DNA from 2 places in the Pseudomonas halotolerans genome. Region 2 is predicted to be linked to the other one. Evidence: riboswitches for the same ligand, from Rfam matches in the RefSeq annotation. Region 2 holds a riboswitch; the other holds the start of a gene.
What was found. A riboswitch is a leader RNA that binds a small molecule or an ion and turns the genes downstream of it on or off. The one in region 2 is predicted to bind cobalamin.
Positions count from the first base shown of each region.

Region 1 (8,562 bases), on a different contig from region 2:
TGAGTTTGTGGCGAGGGGATTTATCCCCGCTGGGCTGCGAAGCAGCCCTAAAGCTTGAAACCCCGACGTGTCAGGCCGATCGCGTCCAAACCGCTATTTTTGGGACTGCTGCGCAGTCCAACGGGGATAAATCCCCTCGCCACAAGGATAAAGGTGTGACCGGCACTATTTACCCGACACCCGCCAAATCTTGTTCCCCACATCATCAGCCACCAACAGCCCGCCTTGCTTGTCGATCACCACGCCCACCGGGCGGCCTTGGGCTTTTTCATCGGCATTCAGGAAGCCGGTCAGCACATCCACCGGTTGCCCCACCGGCTTGCCGGCGTTGAAGGGTACGAAAATCACTTTATAGCCGCTGTGGGGTTTACGGTTCCATGAGCCGTGCTGCCCGATAAAAGCGCCTTCGGTAAACGGCGCGGGCAAGGTGCTGCCTTCGGCGAACGTCAGGCCCAGTGAGGCAGTGTGGGGGCCGACGGCGTAATCCGGGGCGATGGCCTTGGCCACCAATTCCGGTTTTTGTGGCTCGACTCGCTTATCGACGTTCTGCCCGAAATAGCTGTAGGGCCAGCCATAGAAGGCGCCGTCCTTGACTGAGGTGATGTAATCCGGGACCAGGTCGCTGCCGATCTCATCGCGTTCATTCACCGCGGTCCATAGCGCGCCACTGCGCGGTTCCCAGGCCAGGCCGTTGGGGTTGCGCAAACCCGAGGCGAAGATGCGGTGATTGCCACTGGCGCGGTCCACTTCCCAGATGGCTGCGCGGCCTTCTTCAGCCTCCATGCCATTTTCTCCGACATTGCTGTTGGAGCCGGTAGTGACGTACAGCTTGCTGCCGTCCTGGCTGGCGATCACGTTTTTGGTCCAGTGGTGGTTGAGCGTGCCACCCGGCAGGTCGACGACCTTGGTCGGCTGCGCTTTGATTTGCGTATCGCCCTCGTTATAGGGGAAACGAATCAGGCGGTCGGTGTCGGCCACGTACAGATCATTGCCCACCAGCGTCATGCCAAACGGCGAGTTGAGGTTTTCCAGAAAGACCGTACGAGTTTCGGCGATGCCATCATGATTGGCGTCACGCAACAGGGTAATGCGATTGGGGCTGGGCACCCCCGCACCGGCGCGGCCCATGACTTTCTCCATGACCCAGCCACGAATGCCTTTGGCGTCGTCCGGCTTGGGCGGCGCGTTGGTTTCTGCCACCAGCACATCCCCGTTGGGTAGCACGTAGAGCCAGCGTGGATGATCCAGTCCCTCGGCGAATGCGCCCACTTGCAGTCCCTGGGCGGGGGTGGGCTTGGCGCCATCCGGCCAGCCGACCGCTTCAGCAATGTTGACGGTGGGGATCAGGGTCTTGTTCGGTTCCGGCAGTTTTGGCGAGGGGCCAGTGCCGTCGGAAACCTGCAGCGTGGAAGACTCGCCGCAAGCAACAAGCCCTGCGGCCAACGCGACGATCAGAAGGTGTGGGGGCTTGAGCATGCGGGCTTCCCTATGAGTGCATGGTAGTTACTCATAGAGAAGCTTAGACCCGTGATGGTTCAACCGTTCAGCCGTTGGCCTGCTTGAGCAGCACGGCGATGCCCGGATGATAATGCCCGGCCTCATTGCGCAATTTGCGATAGGCATAAGGGAAGTACCAGGCCACGGCGCAGGTATTTTCCTTCTGCAGTTCGTCGATCATGTCCTGCAGCTCTTCTGGCGTGGTGCTTTGCTGGGCTTTTTGCGGTGCGACGAACAGGCAACCCAATCGCAGGTCACTGGAATAGCTGATACGTTTGGCGTCGCTGGTGATGTCGAGCAGCGGCTGAGTGAGGTTGAGACTCTTGACCTTCGGCCAGCGTTGAGTGGCCTGGATGAAAGCGCGCTCCTCGGTGCTGGCGATGAACAGGTCGGCGCTGACGTTGCGTTCGCCTTCTTCATTCTGCTTGCGGGTCGGCGTGTGCTGCAGCGTGACCATTTCGGCCATCCAGGCTGCGGCCGACAGCAAGCCAAGATTGGCTTTTTCATCGAACCAGTAAGGTGTGTCGTTATCGCCGCGCACGGCGTTGTAACGGTCGATACAGTCAAACCAGCGTTCCAGCACCGGGCGCAGGAATTCCAGTTTTGGATTGCTGATGATCATGCCTTGCATGCTTTTGCCCCCTTGTTATTGTGATATCGGGTCGTGATGCCTATTTGATATCACTTGCCGCAGCATGGCACAAGATTGGCGTCATTTTATTGATTGGGGCCAATATCCGCTGCTGAACCTGTGGCGGCTTTAATTGACGCTCCACCCCCAACCCTCTAACCTTCGCCGCTTGTTTCAGGTGCTCTGTGACCAGGCGATCGTTGGGTCGACAGAGTGAAACAGGGAAGCCGGTGAGTGCATACGAACCCGGCGCTGCCCCCGCAACGGTAAATGAGTCAACGCTGCGCCTGGTTCTGCACAGGCCATCAGCCACTGTGTCGGTAGACATGGGAAGGCGCGCAGCCCGGCATCACGCCGCTCATGAGCCCGGAGACCGGCCTGATTCATCCAACGGCATCACGGTGGGCGATGCCAGGCTTGCTGCCGTTTTTTTTGTGCCCGCCCGCCGTTATCCAATCCCAACGGAGAGCTCCCATGACCCAGACCCCCGATCGCGACGAACGCCACCTGGCGCGCATGCTGCGCAAGAAAGCCGTGATCGACGAACGCATTGCCAACTCGCCCAACGAATGCGGCTTGCTGCTGGTGCTGACCGGCAACGGCAAGGGCAAGAGCAGTTCGGCGTTCGGCATGCTGGCCAGGTCCATGGGCCATGGCATGCAATGCGGCGTGGTGCAATTCATCAAAGGCCGCAACAGCACCGGTGAGGAGCTGTTTTTCCGCCGCTTTCCGGAACAGGTGCGCTTTCATGTCATGGGCGAAGGTTTCACCTGGGAAACCCAGGATCGCCAACGTGACATCGCCGCTGCCGAGGCAGCCTGGGCGATCTCGCGTCAATTGCTGAGCGATCCGTCCATAGGCCTAGTGGTGCTCGATGAACTCAACATCGCCCTCAAGCACGGTTACCTCGACCTTGATCAGGTCCTGAGTGACCTGCAGGCCCGCCCGCCGATGCAGCACGTAGTGGTGACCGGTCGCGGCGCGAAGCCGGAGATGATCGAACTGGCCGATACCGTCACCGAGATGGGCATGATCAAGCATGCGTTCCAGGCGGGTATCAAGGCGCAGAAAGGCGTCGAACTGTGAGTGACGTTTCCATTGCGAGTCGTCACTGCCCGGCGGTGCTGATCGCCGCCCCAGCGTCTGGGCAAGGCAAAACCACCGTCACCGCCGCCCTGGCCCGCTTGCATCGCAATCAGGGGCGCAGGGTGCGGGTCTTCAAGTGCGGGCCTGATTTCCTCGACCCGATGATCCTTGAGCGGGCCAGCGGTGCACCGGTCTACCAACTGGACATGTGGATGGTCGGCGAGCAGGAAAGTCGTCGATTGTTGTGGGAAGCCGCCGAAGAAGCCGACTTGATTCTGATCGAAGGGGTGATGGGGTTGTTCGATGGCACGCCATCGAGTGCCGATCTGGCGCGGCACTTCGGCGTGCCGGTGCTGGCGGTGATCGATGGCACAGCCATGGCCCAGACCTTCGGCGCCCTGGCCCTGGGCCTGGCGCGGTATCAGCCGGACTTGCCCTTCGCCGGGGTACTGGCCAATCGGGTCGGCACCTTGCGCCATGCGCAGTTGCTCGAAGGCAGCCTCACCGAAGGCCTGCGCTGGTACGGCGCCTTGTCACGGGAAACCGGCATCGAACTGCCAAGCCGCCACCTTGGGTTGGTCCAGGCCAGTGAATTGAATGATCTGGACCTGCGCCTCGACGCCGCCGCCGATGCCTTGGCTGGCAGTTGTGAAGTGGCGTTGCCGCCCGCCGTGGAGTTCGTCGCGCCAGAAGTGATTGCCGCGCAGCCGTGGCTGGAAGGTGTGCGCATCGCTGTGGCCCGGGACGAAGCGTTTGCCTTCACCTATGGCGCCAGCCTTGATTTGTTGCGAGCCATGGGGGCGCAACTGAGCTTCTTTTCACCTATCCATGACAGCGAACTGCCGGAGGCGGACAGCCTGTATCTACCCGGTGGTTATCCGGAATTGCACCATGTGGCGCTGGCGCAAAACGCGCCGATGCTGGCAGCGATCCGCGCGCATCATCAAGCAGGCAAGCCCTTGCTCGCTGAATGCGGCGGCATGCTTTATCTGTTGGACTCGTTGACGGATGTGGACGGCACCCGCGCCGAGCTGCTTGGGTTGCTGGCCGGTGATGCGCAGATGCAAAAGCGTCTGGCGGCCCTGGCGCTGCAATCGGTGGAGTTACCCGAAGGCACCCTGCGTGGGCATACCTATCATCATTCCCTGACCAGCACCGAGCTTGAACCCATTGCCCGAGGCCATAGCCCTAACGGCGGGCGCGGGGCGGAGGCGGTTTTCCGGCAGGGACGGATGACAGCTTCCTACGTGCACTTCTATTTTCCGTCGAATCCGAGGGCGATTGCCGCGCTGTTTGCGCCTGACCCTGAAACCGTCTTCGCGAGCAAGCCCGCTCACACAGGGGATCGCGTGATCTCAAGTACAACGCAGTCCAGTGTGGGAGCGAGCCTGCTCGCGAAGCGGCCATGACCGACAATGCCTTCCCCCAGGCCCAACGCGATGCCGTCTACCGGGCCATCGCCGAACGCCGCGACATGCGCCACTTCACCGGCGGCACGGTTGAGCCAGCATTGCTGCGCCGTCTGCTGGAAGCTGCGCATCAAGCGCCCAGTGTGGGGCTGATGCAGCCGTGGCGGTTCATTCGCATCAGCGACCGCGCCTTGCGTGGGCAAATCCGTCAACTGGTGGAGCAGGAACGCATCCGCACCGCCGAGGCCCTGGGTGAGCGCAGCGATGAATTCATGAAGCTCAAGGTTGAAGGCCTTAACGACTGCGCCGAAGTGCTGGTGGCGGCGTTGATGGATGATCGCGAGCGCTATGTCTTCGGTCGACGAACCCTGCCGGAAATGGACCTGGCCTCGTTGTCCTGCGCGATCCAGAATCTGTGGCTGGCCTCCCGTGCCGAAGGGCTGGGGATGGGCTGGGTTTCTCTGTTCGAGCCCCAGGCGCTGGCCGAACTGCTGGGCCTGCCCGCCGGCGCCAAACCGCTGGCAATATTGTGCCTTGGACCGGTCGAGGGTTTTTACCCGGCACCGATGCTCGCCCTGGAAGGCTGGGCGCAGCCGCGTGCGCTGGATGAGTTGCTCTACGAAAACCATTGGGGAGTCAGCCCATGAGTGTGGCGTTGCTCAGTGCCGCCGCGGTGGCGCTGGATGCGCTGTTGGGCGAACCCCGACGCGGGCATCCGCTGGTGGCCTTCGGTCGCTTTGCTGATCGTATCGAACAACGTTTCAACTCCGGCGGGCGTGGCTGGCGCAGCCATGGCGTGACGGCGTGGATCATCGCCGTGGTGCCGCTGACCTTGCTTGTGACGGCGCTGTCCTGGGCGCCGTTGGTGGGCTGGCTGGTGGAAATCCTGGCGCTCTACCTCGCCCTCGGCCTGCGCAGCCTCGGGGAACATGTCGAGCCGGTGGCCCGGGCACTGCGCGGTGGGGATCTGGACGAAGCGCGGCGGCGGGTCGGCTACCTGGTCAGTCGCGAAACCGCCGAATTGGATGAGACGGCCGTCGCTCGTGCCGCCACTGAGTCGGTGCTGGAGAACGGCAGTGACGCGGTATTCGCGGCGCTGTTCTGGTTCGCCGTCGCGGGCGCGCCGGGCGTGGTGTTGTATCGCTTGAGCAATACCCTCGACGCCATGTGGGGCTATCGCAACGAGCGCTTCGAGCGTTTCGGTTGGGCGGCGGCCAAGATCGATGATGGGCTCAACTATATTCCGGCGCGCCTGGTGGCGCTGACTTACGCCGTGCTTGGAAAAACCCGCCTGGCGCTCAAGTGTTGGCGCACTCAGGGCCCGACCTGGGACAGTCCCAATGCCGGGCCCGTGATGGCTGCTGGCGCGGGTGCACTGGGGGTCGAGCTGGGTGGCGCGGCGGTGTATCACGGCCAATTGCATCAACGTCCGCCCTTGGGCGAAGGCGCCCCGGCGAACGCTGACGCCATTGATCGCGGCTGGCAACTGGTCCAGCGTGGCGTATGGTTGTGGTTGCTGATTCTCTGCCTGGGAGCTGAGTTTTATGCTTGAGCACGGTGGACGCCTGCGCAATGCGGCCCTGCAATACGGGATTGCCGAGGCGCACTGGCTGGATCTGTCCAGCGGCCTGGCGCCCTGGCCGTTCGACGTGCCGCAGATTGCTCCGCGGGCCTGGGCACGCCTGCCCGAGACCGATGACGGGTTGGAACAGGCCGCCTGCGATTATTACGGCGCCATGCATGTGCTGCCGGTGGCGGGTTCGCAGATGGCCATCCAACTGTTACCGCGCCTGCGCCGTGCCGGCAAGGTCGGCGTCCTCTCACCCTGTTACGCCGAACACGCCGAAGCCTGGCGCCGCAGTGGCTACATCGTGCGCGAAGTGCTGGAGCCGGAAGTGGACTTCTTCCTCGACAGTCTGGACGTGCTGGTGGTGGTCAATCCGAACAACCCCACGGGCTTGCAGTTGAGCCCCGAGCGCTTGCTGGACTGGCACGCCCGACTGGCCCAGCGCGGTGGCTGGCTGGTGGTGGATGAAGCGTTCATGGATGTCACGCCACAACTGAGCCTGGCCGCCCATGCCCATCAGGTCGGATTGATCGTGCTGCGTTCGTTTGGCAAGTTTTTTGGCCTGGCCGGGGTTCGCCTGGGATTTGTATTGGCCGAGCGGCACTTGCTCAAGTTGCTCGCCGAACAAGTCGGGCCGTGGGCCGTCAGCGGGCCGACCCGAGTGGTGGGCCAGGCGTGCCTGCTGGACACCGACGCCCACGCCCGCCAGCGCCAACGCTGCCAAGACGCCAGTCAGCGCCTGGCGCTGACGCTCGAACGCTATGGTTTCGGGCCTCAGGGCGGCTGCGGATTGTTCCAATGGCTGGTCACTGAACATGCCCAGGCACTTTACGATTTCATGGCCCATCGCGGCATTCTTCTGCGCTTGTTTACCCACACCAGCAGCCTGCGCTTTGGGCTACCGGCCGATGACGGCGAATTTCTGCGCCTCGAACAGGCTTTCGAGGCTTACGCCAAGGACGTCCAATGACCACTGTAATGGTGCAGGGCACCACGTCCGATGCCGGCAAAAGCACTCTCGTCACGGCGTTGTGCCGCTGGGTCAGGCGTCAGGGTGTGAGCGTGGTGCCGTTCAAGCCACAGAACATGGCGCTCAACAGCGCGGTAACGGCCGACGGCGGCGAAATCGGCCGTGCCCAGGCCGTGCAGGCCCAGGCGGCCGGACTCGAGCCGCATACCGACATGAACCCGGTGTTGCTCAAGCCCAACAGCGACACTGGCGCTCAGGTCATTATCCATGGCCGCGCCGTCACCACCATGAACGCGGTGGCCTATCACGATTACAAAGCCATCGCGATGCAAGCGGTGCTGGCCTCCCACGAACGCCTGAGCGCGGCCTATCCGGTGGTGATGGTGGAGGGCGCAGGCTCCCCGGCAGAGATCAATCTGCGCGCCGGTGACATTGCCAACATGGGCTTTGCCGAGGCCGTCGACTGCCCGGTACTGCTGATTGCCGATATCAATCGCGGCGGCGTGTTCGCCCACCTGGTGGGCACCCTGGAGCTGCTTTCGCCCAGCGAACAGGCGCGAGTCAAGGGCTTCATCATCAACCGTTTTCGCGGCGACATCGCCTTGCTGCAACCGGGCCTGGACTGGCTTGAGGCGCGCACCGGCAAACCGGTGGTTGGCGTCTTGCCGTACGTGATGGACCTGCACCTGGAAGCCGAGGACGGTCTGGATCAACGTCAGGCCGACAAGGCCGAGCAGGTGCTCAAGGTGGTGGTGCCGGTATTGCCGCGCATCAGCAACCACACCGATTTCGACCCGCTGCGCCTGCACCCGCAGGTCGACCTGCAATTCATCGGCCCAGGCCAGCCGATTCCTGCGGCTGACTTGATCATCCTGCCGGGTTCAAAGAGCGTGCGCAGTGACCTGGCCTACCTGCGCGCCAACGGTTGGCAGACGGCCATCCAGCGTCACCTGCGTTATGGCGGCAAGTTGCTGGGCATCTGCGGTGGTTTACAGATGCTCGGCCAACAGGTTCACGATCCACTCGGGCTGGAAGGAGCGGCGGGTTCCAGCGCGGGACTGGGCCTGCTGGCCTTCGAAACGACCCTGGAACACGAGAAACAGTTGCGCAATGTGCGCGGGCGACTGGCCCTGGAAGAGGCCGAGGTCAGCGGGTATGAAATCCATGCCGGTGTAACCTCAGGCCCGGCATTGGAAAACCCGGCGGTGCAGTTGGATGACGGTCGCTGTGACGGCGCCCAGAGTCTGGATGGGCAGATTTTCGGCACCTATCTGCATGGGCTGTTCGAGTCACCGGCGGCCAGCAGCGCCTTGTTGCGTTGGGCCGGGTTGCAGAATGTGCAGGCGGTGGACTACCACGGCTTGCGCGAACGGGACATCGAGCGGTTGGCGGATCTGGTGGA
Region 1 is NZ_JBCNTJ010000001.1:22,823-31,384, reverse strand. It holds gene AAIS01_RS00150 (PQQ-dependent sugar dehydrogenase) at 166-1,476, opposite strand; gene AAIS01_RS00145 (hypothetical protein) at 1,544-2,128, opposite strand; cobalamin riboswitch at 2,288-2,524, shown strand; gene cobO (cob(I)yrinic acid a,c-diamide adenosyltransferase) at 2,603-3,214, shown strand; gene AAIS01_RS00135 (cobyrinic acid a,c-diamide synthase CobB) at 3,211-4,623, shown strand; gene bluB (5,6-dimethylbenzimidazole synthase) at 4,620-5,270, shown strand; gene cbiB (adenosylcobinamide-phosphate synthase CbiB) at 5,267-6,175, shown strand; gene cobD (threonine-phosphate decarboxylase CobD) at 6,168-7,160, shown strand; gene AAIS01_RS00115 (cobyric acid synthase) at 7,157-8,562, shown strand, end outside.
Region 1: another riboswitch for cobalamin. It lies ahead of cobO (cob(I)yrinic acid a,c-diamide adenosyltransferase); the one in region 2 lies ahead of cobW (cobalamin biosynthesis protein CobW).

Region 2 (8,562 bases):
CCGAGCTGGCGCAGGTGATCACCGTGGTCCTGCAAGTGCCGTTCGAGGATCAGGTTCGCCGACTGAAAACCGATGCGCCACGCGGTGGTGGTGGGCAGGTTGCGCACGTCCACCGAAAAGAAGTTGCGCCCGGTGGGCAGCACATCCAGGCGTCCGCGACTGGGCGCACCGCTGGGGCCGGCCGGTACGAAGCGCCCGCTCAAGGCATCGAGCAAACCGCGGATTTCCGCCGGGCCGCAGGCGTCCAGACGCGGCGCCACGACGCCGCGCAGGTTTTCAATAATGCTGTTCACCGTCTCCCAACCCGGCGCCTGAAGTTGCTCGACCACCCCTTCCAGCGCCTGCTCGATCAATTGCCCGGCGAACAATTCCAAACGCTCCCGAGTATCGCCAGCAGTACGCCAAGGTTCGCCGCTGATACGACGCAAGGCGTCAGGACAAGCGCCGGTCCAGGGTTCGGCCAGCGCACAATCCAGCGGATCGAAACCCAACGCGAAGGCCTTGGCCAGCGCCCGCAGCAAACTGGACTGCGCGCCCTTGCCATCGCCCCGAGGAATGCGCAGCAACGCCAGCAAGGTGTCGATGCGCAACCGTGCGGTAGGTGACTCGCCGAAAATGTGCAGGCCGTCGCGGATCTGCGACTCCTTCAGATCGCACAGGTAGGTGTCCAGGCGCGGCAGCCAGATGGCAACGTCAGCGTCGCCGTCCAGTTGCAACTCGCGGTCGATGTGGGTTTCGCGCACCAGGTTCAGAATGTCTCGCTGCAATTCCCGGGCGCGGCGGGGGTCGAGCAGTTGCGCTTCGTAGTATTCGTCAGCCAACAGTTCAAGGTTACGCAGCGGCCCATAGGTTTCGGCCCGGGTCAGCGGCGGCATCAAGTGATCGATGATCACAGCCTGGGTGCGACGCTTGGCCTGGGCGCCCTCGCCCGGGTCATTGACGATGAACGGATAGATGTTCGGCAACGGTCCCAGCAGCGCATCCGGCCAGCAGTTTTCCGACAGCCCGACGCCCTTGCCCGGCAGCCATTCGAGGTTGCCGTGCTTGCCGACATGAATCAGCGCGTGGACGCCGTAGGTGTGCCGCAGCCAGAAATAAAACGCCAGGTAGCCATGGGGCGGCACCAGGTCCGGGTCGTGGTAAACGGCACTCGGGTCGACTTGGTAACCCCGGGCCGGCTGGATACCGACAAACGTCAGGCCCAGGCGCACGCCAGCAATCATCAGCCGGCCATCGCGGAACATCGGATCCTGTTCGGGCGCGCCCCAGCGCTCCAGCACTGCTTGGCGATTGGCCTCGGGCAGCGCGTCGAACATGGCCTGGTAGGCGTCGAGGGCCAGGCTCTGGTGACACGGACGCAGGTCGAGGCTGTCCAGATCATTGCTGACCCCACCGAGCAACTGCTGGATCAGCGCAGTGCCGCTCGCCGGCAGTTCGGCCGGCAGCGGGTAGCCCTCGGCCTGCATGGCCCGCAGGATATTCACCGCCGCGGCCGGGGTGTCCAGGCCGACGCCGTTACCGATGCGCCCATCCCGGGTCGGGTAGTTGGCGAGGATCAGCGCCACCCGCTTCTGCGAATTGGGCAGGCACGCCAGGGTGGTCCAGCGCCACGCCAACTCAGCGACAAAATCCATGCGCTCGGGCACGGCCCGGTAGCAGACCACATCGCTCTGGCTACGCTCGCTGCGCCAGGCCAGGTCCTTGAAACTGATGGGGCGACTGATGATCCGCCCGTCCAGTTCCGGCAGGGCAATGTGCATCGCCAGATCCCGCGGGCCCAGGCCTTGCTCACTGGCGCGCCAGCCAGGCTCGTTGTCCTGGGCGCAGATCGCCTGGATCACCGGAATATTGCGGCGAAACGGTCGCACGTGCGGCGCTTCGGGGCTCGATTGGGCGAAGCCGGTGGTGTTGAGGATCACCCCCGCCGCCACCTCATCCAGCCAGTCTTCGACCATGGCCAGGCAACCGGGCTCCTTGAGGCTCGCCACGGCAATGGGCAAGGGATTGAGCCCCGCCGCTTGCAGGCGCTGGCAAAACACGTCGATGAACGCCGTGTTCGCCGCTTGCAGGTGAGAGCGATAAAACAGGACCGCCGCCACCGGCTGCTCGGCCCGCCAGTCGCGTTGCCAATCGCTCAGGGTGGCGTTGGTTGTTTGCGGATGGTAGATCGCCGTACGCGGCAGGGCTTGGGGTTCACCCCAAGGATAGTCGCGAGCGAACCATTGGCTGGCCAGGTTATGGAACAGATCCAGGGCATTGCCCAAACCACCCTGGCGCAGGAACTGCCAGAGACGGTCCCGATCCTCATTGGGCACGTTGCTCAAGTCGCTGAGTTCCGGGTCCGGTCGATCGTCCCCCGGCACCAGGATCAGCTTCACCCCACGCCCGGCCAGTTCCATCAGGCGTTCAATGCCATAGCGCCAATAACCGATGCCGCCATGCAGGGAGAGCAGGATGACCTTGGCGTGACGCAACACGTCGTCGAAATACAGATCCACCGAGGCGTGGTTCTGCACCTGCATCGGGTTGGCGAGGCGAAACTGCGGGTAGTCGTCGGGCAACTGCCGCGCCGCTTCGGCCAGCAACGCCAGGCTGGAGTCGCCGCTGCACAGGATCACCAGCTCGGCGGGGGTCTGTCCGAGATCGGCAATGTTGTCGTCCGACACGAATCCGCCGGGCTGGGTCCTGAGCAGGTGCATGGCTTAGACGCTGAGGGCGGCGCGCAATTGCGCTTCGAGCAGCCCTGCATCCAGCGCTTGGCCGATCAGCACCAGGCGGGTCACCCGCGTTTCATCGGCGCCCCACTGGCGGTCGAAATGTTTGTCGAAGCGCGTGCCCACGCCCTGGATCAGCAAACGCATCGGCTTGCCGGGAATTGCCGCGAACCCCTTGACCCGCAGCACGCCGTGCTGGACCACCAGTTGAGTCAGCGCGTCCAGCAGCAGGCTTTCGTCGGCCTGGGGCAGCTCGATGGAAATGGAATCGAAGGCGTCGTGATCGTGGTCGTCATCGTCGCCGTCATGGTGATGGTCGTGATGGCTGTGGCGGCTGTCGATGTGCTCCTCGGAGCCAGCGCCCAGGCCGATCAGCACTTCCAGGGGCAGGCGACCGCTACTGGCTTCGATGACCTTGACCGCCGGCGGCAGCTCCTCGGCCACTTCCAGGCGCACCTTGGCCAGGTCTTCAGGGCTGATCAGGTCGGCTTTGTTGAGGATCACCAGGTCGGCGCTCGCCAGTTGATCGGCGAACAGCTCGTGCAGCGGTGATTCATGGTCCAGATTCGGGTCAAGTTTGCGCTGGGCATCGACCTGGTCCGGGAACGCGGCGAACGTGCCGGCGGCCACGGCCGGGCTGTCGACCACGGTGATCACCGCATCGACAGTGCAAGCGCTACGGATTTCCGGCCACTGGAAAGCCTGGACCAGCGGTTTGGGCAGGGCCAGGCCGGAAGTTTCGATGAGGATGTGGTCAAGGTCACCGCGCCGCGCCACCAACTCGCGCATCACCGGGAAAAACTCTTCCTGTACGGTGCAGCACAGGCAACCGTTGGCCAATTCATAGACGCGACCGCTGGCTTCTTCTTCGGTGCAGCCGATCGAGCACTGCTTGAGGATCTCGCCGTCGATGCCCAGTTCACCGAATTCGTTGACGATCACGGCGATGCGGCGGCCCTGGGCGTTGTCGAGCATGTGCCGCAGCAAGGTGGTTTTACCCGACCCGAGGAAACCGGTGACGATGGTGACAGGGAGTTTGGCCAGTGTTTTCATCGGATGCCCTTTGGCAAGGTGGCGGGCAAACGGGACGACAACCCGCACGCATGGGCGCACGCGGAAGATTTCGCCACCGGATCACCCCGCCCGGTTGTAGTGAGAATCTGTGTCGAGGCAGGTCTCCTGGCTGACGGCGGGCCAGTCATTCGACTGGCAGTGGCTGCGCCTTCCCGTGCACCCTTGGTAAAAGAGCATGCACAGTGGCCTTGCAGCAACATCACCGTTCACAGTTGCGGGGGCAGCCGCGGCTTGGACCGCGTTCCCTTCTTAGCTTCGACCAAAGCCGAAGAACCTCGAAGGCGCAAGGCTACGCAGGGTGTGGGGGCGGGTCAATCTCCAGAGAGTTCGGTGGTGCATGTGCTGCCGCCTTCGCGAGCAAGCCCGCTCCCACATTGGATCTGCATTGGCCTCAAGTTTTGGGCCCGGCGAAGATCCAGTGTGGGAGCGGGCTTGCTCGCGAAAGGCGCAACTCGGTGCCAGGCCGATAATCCATGCCAATTGACGCCCCGCCCCCGCCCATGCTCTCCTGTGCGCCTAGTTACGGGTGCCCTTCACAGGGTGAAACGGGAAACCGGTGAATCGTGTGCTTTACTTCAAGGCCACGTCAGTCCGGTGCTGCCCCCGCAACGGTAAGCGAGAGAAGCGTCAGAGCCACTGTGCCTCACGGCATGGGAAGGTGACGCTTGTCGGCCAGGCACAAGCCCTGCCCCTCGCGAGCCCGGAGACCGGCCCATGACTCATGCATCAACAAACCCGCGGTGGGCGGGCGCTGTTCGAACCTTGGCGGGCTTGTGCCCGGGGTTTCATTGCGCTCGCTTCACCCGATGACAAGACCATAGGGAAGCGCCATGTCGACCATCAGCAGCACCGCCCGTACCGCCAGCAGTTCCACAACCCTGAGCCAGCGCCTGAGCGCAGCGATTTTCGCCTCGATCCTCGGCGCGGGTCTGGTCTATTTCGCCGGTTTCTCCCACATCGAAGCGGTGCACAACGCGGCCCACGACACCCGCCACAGCGCCGCATTCCCGTGCCATTGAGACCTGATGACATGATCAAGCGTATCGCCCAAACTGCCGGTTTCAGCGGGTTGCTGGCCGCCCTGCTGCTGACCCTCCTCCAGAGTTTCTGGGTATCGCCGCTGATTCTGCAGGCCGAAACCTTCGAAAGCGCACCGACTACCGAGGTCCATGAACACGCTGCCGGGGTTGCTCATGCCCATGACGGCGAAGCGTGGGAGCCGGAAGACGGTTGGCAGCGAGTGCTCTCCACCACCGGCGGCAATCTGGTGGTCGCGGTGGGTTTTGCCCTGATGTTAGCGGGCTTGTACACCTTGCGTGCGCCCACCCGCACGTCCCAAGGCTTGCTCTGGGGGCTGGCCGGTTATGCCACCTTCGTTCTGGCGCCGACCCTTGGCCTGCCACCGGAGTTGCCCGGTACGGCCGCGGCCGATCTGGCCCAGCGACAAATGTGGTGGATCGGTACGGCGGCGTCCACGGCGGTGGGCATCGCCCTGATGGTCTTTGGCAGGCATTGGTTGCTCAAATTGCTGGGCGTGGCGACCTTGCTGGTGCCCCATGTTATCGGCGCACCGCAGCCTGAGGTCCACTCGATGCTGGCGCCCGAAGCACTTGAAAGCCAATTCAAGCTCGCCTCGCAAGTGACCAACGTCGCGTTCTGGCTGGCCTTGGGCCTGGTTAGCGCATGGTTGTTCCGTCGCGGCGACCAGGCTCACCACGACGCATGAGCGCCGGGCCGATCCTGGTGGTCGGCCTGGGCTGTCAACGCGGCTGCCCGGCCAGCACATTGCGGGCATTGCTTGATCAGACCTTGCTGGCGCATGGCATTGAGCTCTCCCGGGTTCGCGCCTTGGCCAGTATTGACCTCAAGCGTGACGAGCCGGGTCTGCTGGAACTGGCCGAGCAACTGAAGTTGCCGCTGACCTGCTTCAATGCCGGGCAGTTGTCCAGCTATCAGCAGCGGCTCAGTCACCGCTCTGAAATCGCGTTTGAGCACACCGGTTGCTATGGCGTCGCCGAAAGCGCCGCCCTGGCGCTGGCCGACCGGTTGGGCGCAACGCCTGCGACGCTGCTGATTCCTCGCCAAAAGACCCCAAGCGCCACGCTGGCATTGGCGGTCACGTCGTAAACCCCGATAATTCGCGCCCTGGATCATGAGCGATCTTCATTCAAAGGGTCGCCCACTCACCTTTAGGAACCGGTCATGACCGTTTATTTCATTGGCGCCGGCCCTGGCGACCCGGAACTGATCACTGTCAAAGGCCAGCGACTGATCCGCAGCTGCGCGGTGATCATCTACGCCGGCTCCCTGGTGCCCACAGCCGTGCTGGAAGGCCACAGCGCCGAACAGGTGATCAACAGCGCCGAGCTGCACCTGGAGCAGATTATCGAGTTGATCAAGGCTGCTCATCTCAAGGGCCAGGACGTGGCCAGGGTGCACTCCGGCGACCCGAGCCTGTACGGCGCCATTGGCGAGCAGATTCGCTGCCTGCGGGAACTGGGCATCCCGTTCGAGATCATCCCCGGTGTGACCGCGACCTCAGCCTGCGCCGCCCTGCTGGGCACCGAACTGACCTTGCCGGACGTGTCCCAAAGCCTGATCCTCACCCGCTACGCGGACAAAACCGCGATGCCCGCCGGCGAAGAACTGGGCAGCCTGGCGCAGCACGGGGCAACCATGGCGATTCACCTGGGCGTCAATCATCTGGAAAAAATCGTCAGCGAACTGCTGCCCCACTACGGCGCGGATTGCCCGATCGCGGTGATTCACCGGGCGACATGGCCGGATCAGGATTGGGTGGTGGGTACGCTGGCTGATATTGCCGAAAAGGTCCAGGCCAAGGGCTTTCGGCGCACGGCGCTGATCCTGGTGGGGCGTGTGCTGGGCAATGATGTGTTCAGTGAGTCGTCGCTGTACCGCGCCGGGCATGCGCATCTCTACAGGCCCTGACCCGATCAGTAAGAATCAACCTCCCCCTGTGGAGCAGGTATTCGCAAAGTCCATGTCTGACGCAGTTTTTGTGGCGAGGGGATTTATCCCCGTTGGGCTGCGCAGCAGCCCCAGATCTCGTTTGCGATATGTCAGATAATCGATGGGGCCTTCTCGGCCCCAACGGGGATAAATCCCCTCGCCACAATCAGTAGTAGGCGTTTTCTTTCTGCGTGTGGTCGGTCACGTCGCGCACACCCTTGAGCTCCGGGATACGCTCGAGCAAGGTGCGCTCGATGCCTTCCTTCAAGGTCACGTCGGCCTGGCCGCAGCCCTGGCAGCCGCCGCCGAACTGGAGCACGGCGATGCCGTCTTCCACTACGTCAATCAGCGAAACCTGGCCGCCGTGACTGGCCAGCCCCGGATTGATTTCGGTTTGCAGGTAATAATTGATGCGTTCGTTGACCGGGCTGTCGGCGTTGACCATCGGCACCTTGGCGTTCGGCGCCTTGATGGTCAGCTGGCCGCCCATGCGGTCGGTGGCGTAGTCGACCACCGCATCGTCCAGGAACGCTTCGCTGAACGAGTCGATGTAGGCGGTGAAGCTCTTGAGCCCCAGCGCGGTGTCTTCAGGTTTCTCTTCCCCCGGCTTGCAGTAGGCAATGCAGGTTTCAGCGTACTGGGTGCCGGGCTGGGTGATGAAGATGCGGATCCCGATACCTGGGGTATTCTGCTTGGACAGCAGGTCAGCCAGGTAATCGTGGGCGGCATCGGTAATGGTAATGGCGGTCATGGAAACTCCTCGCAGGCTTGTCGGCAGTTTACGCCAATCATCGCGCCGGACAAAGTCCTAGTATTTTTGTCGGGAAAGCGCCCGATTATCCTGGTCAGAGATTCTGGTAACGGTTTATGTCCAGCACGCCGGTCTCCAGTGGCTCCGTCTCCTGGATATACCGGCTCAGGTCGTGGAAGTACTGCCAGAACTGCGGATGACTGCGCCTGATCCCCCAACGCTCGACAATCCGCTCGAACGCCTGCCCGTCCCGGGCGCTTTCCATGGCGTCGACAAAGGCCGGAACCTGCTCGGCGGGGATGTTGAACATGAAGTTCGGATAGCTGCTGAGCACGCCCGGATAGACTGTCAAGGTGTCCAGCCCCGGCTGGTATCGCAGCGCCTCGCCCAGCAAAAATGCCACGTTACTGTGAGCGCGGTTGCGCAGCAGGCTGTAAACCTCACGGCGACCGCTGACGGTTTCGACGCGCAGCAGGGTCGCTTCCGGCAACTGATGGATGACGCTCAGACCCGCCGCCGGTCGCGAAACCAGACGACTGAGGGCCTGTTCGGCGTTCTGCAGAGCCAGGTCAATGTTCGGGCGCGAGCAATAGGCGCCGTCGCAACGGTTGATCGGATCGGGCCGGGCGTCCAAGTCGCCGTAACGGAGCAGCAATTGCCGGGCGAAGTCACGCTTGGGGTCACGCTCGTCGAGTATGAGGGCCGTCGGTTTGTCGTCGTCGATGGCCTCGTAATCAAGCCACATCTTGAATTTTCCGCCCGACTGATACCAATCGTTGAGGTAGTCCTCGCGGGAATCAGCTGGCATCAGGCGCAGGAAGTTCTGCTCCGCACCGTTGCGAATCAGGTCGAAATACAATCGGGTCTGGGCCTGGTGGGACACGTTGCCGAACACGTCGAAGTTCACCGCCAACTGATAATACGTGCGCTCCAGCAACGGAAAGTCGAACAGCCACATCGTCTGCGGCACCTCGCCAATCAGGCCCTTGGTGACGGAAGCACTGTCGAAATGCCGAAAAATGCTCAGCAAGGCATTGTCGTTACCGGCCCACA
Region 2 is NZ_JBCNTJ010000028.1:5,635-14,196, reverse strand. It holds gene cobN (cobaltochelatase subunit CobN) at 1-2,699, opposite strand, end outside; gene cobW (cobalamin biosynthesis protein CobW) at 2,703-3,767, opposite strand; cobalamin riboswitch at 3,867-4,081, opposite strand; cobalamin riboswitch at 4,296-4,518, shown strand; gene AAIS01_RS25505 (CbtB domain-containing protein) at 4,619-4,807, shown strand; gene AAIS01_RS25500 (CbtA family protein) at 4,819-5,514, shown strand; gene AAIS01_RS25495 (cobalamin biosynthesis protein) at 5,511-5,915, shown strand; gene cobM (precorrin-4 C(11)-methyltransferase) at 5,991-6,737, shown strand; gene nfuA (Fe-S biogenesis protein NfuA) at 6,925-7,509, opposite strand; gene AAIS01_RS25480 (fatty acid cis/trans isomerase) at 7,604-8,562, opposite strand, start outside.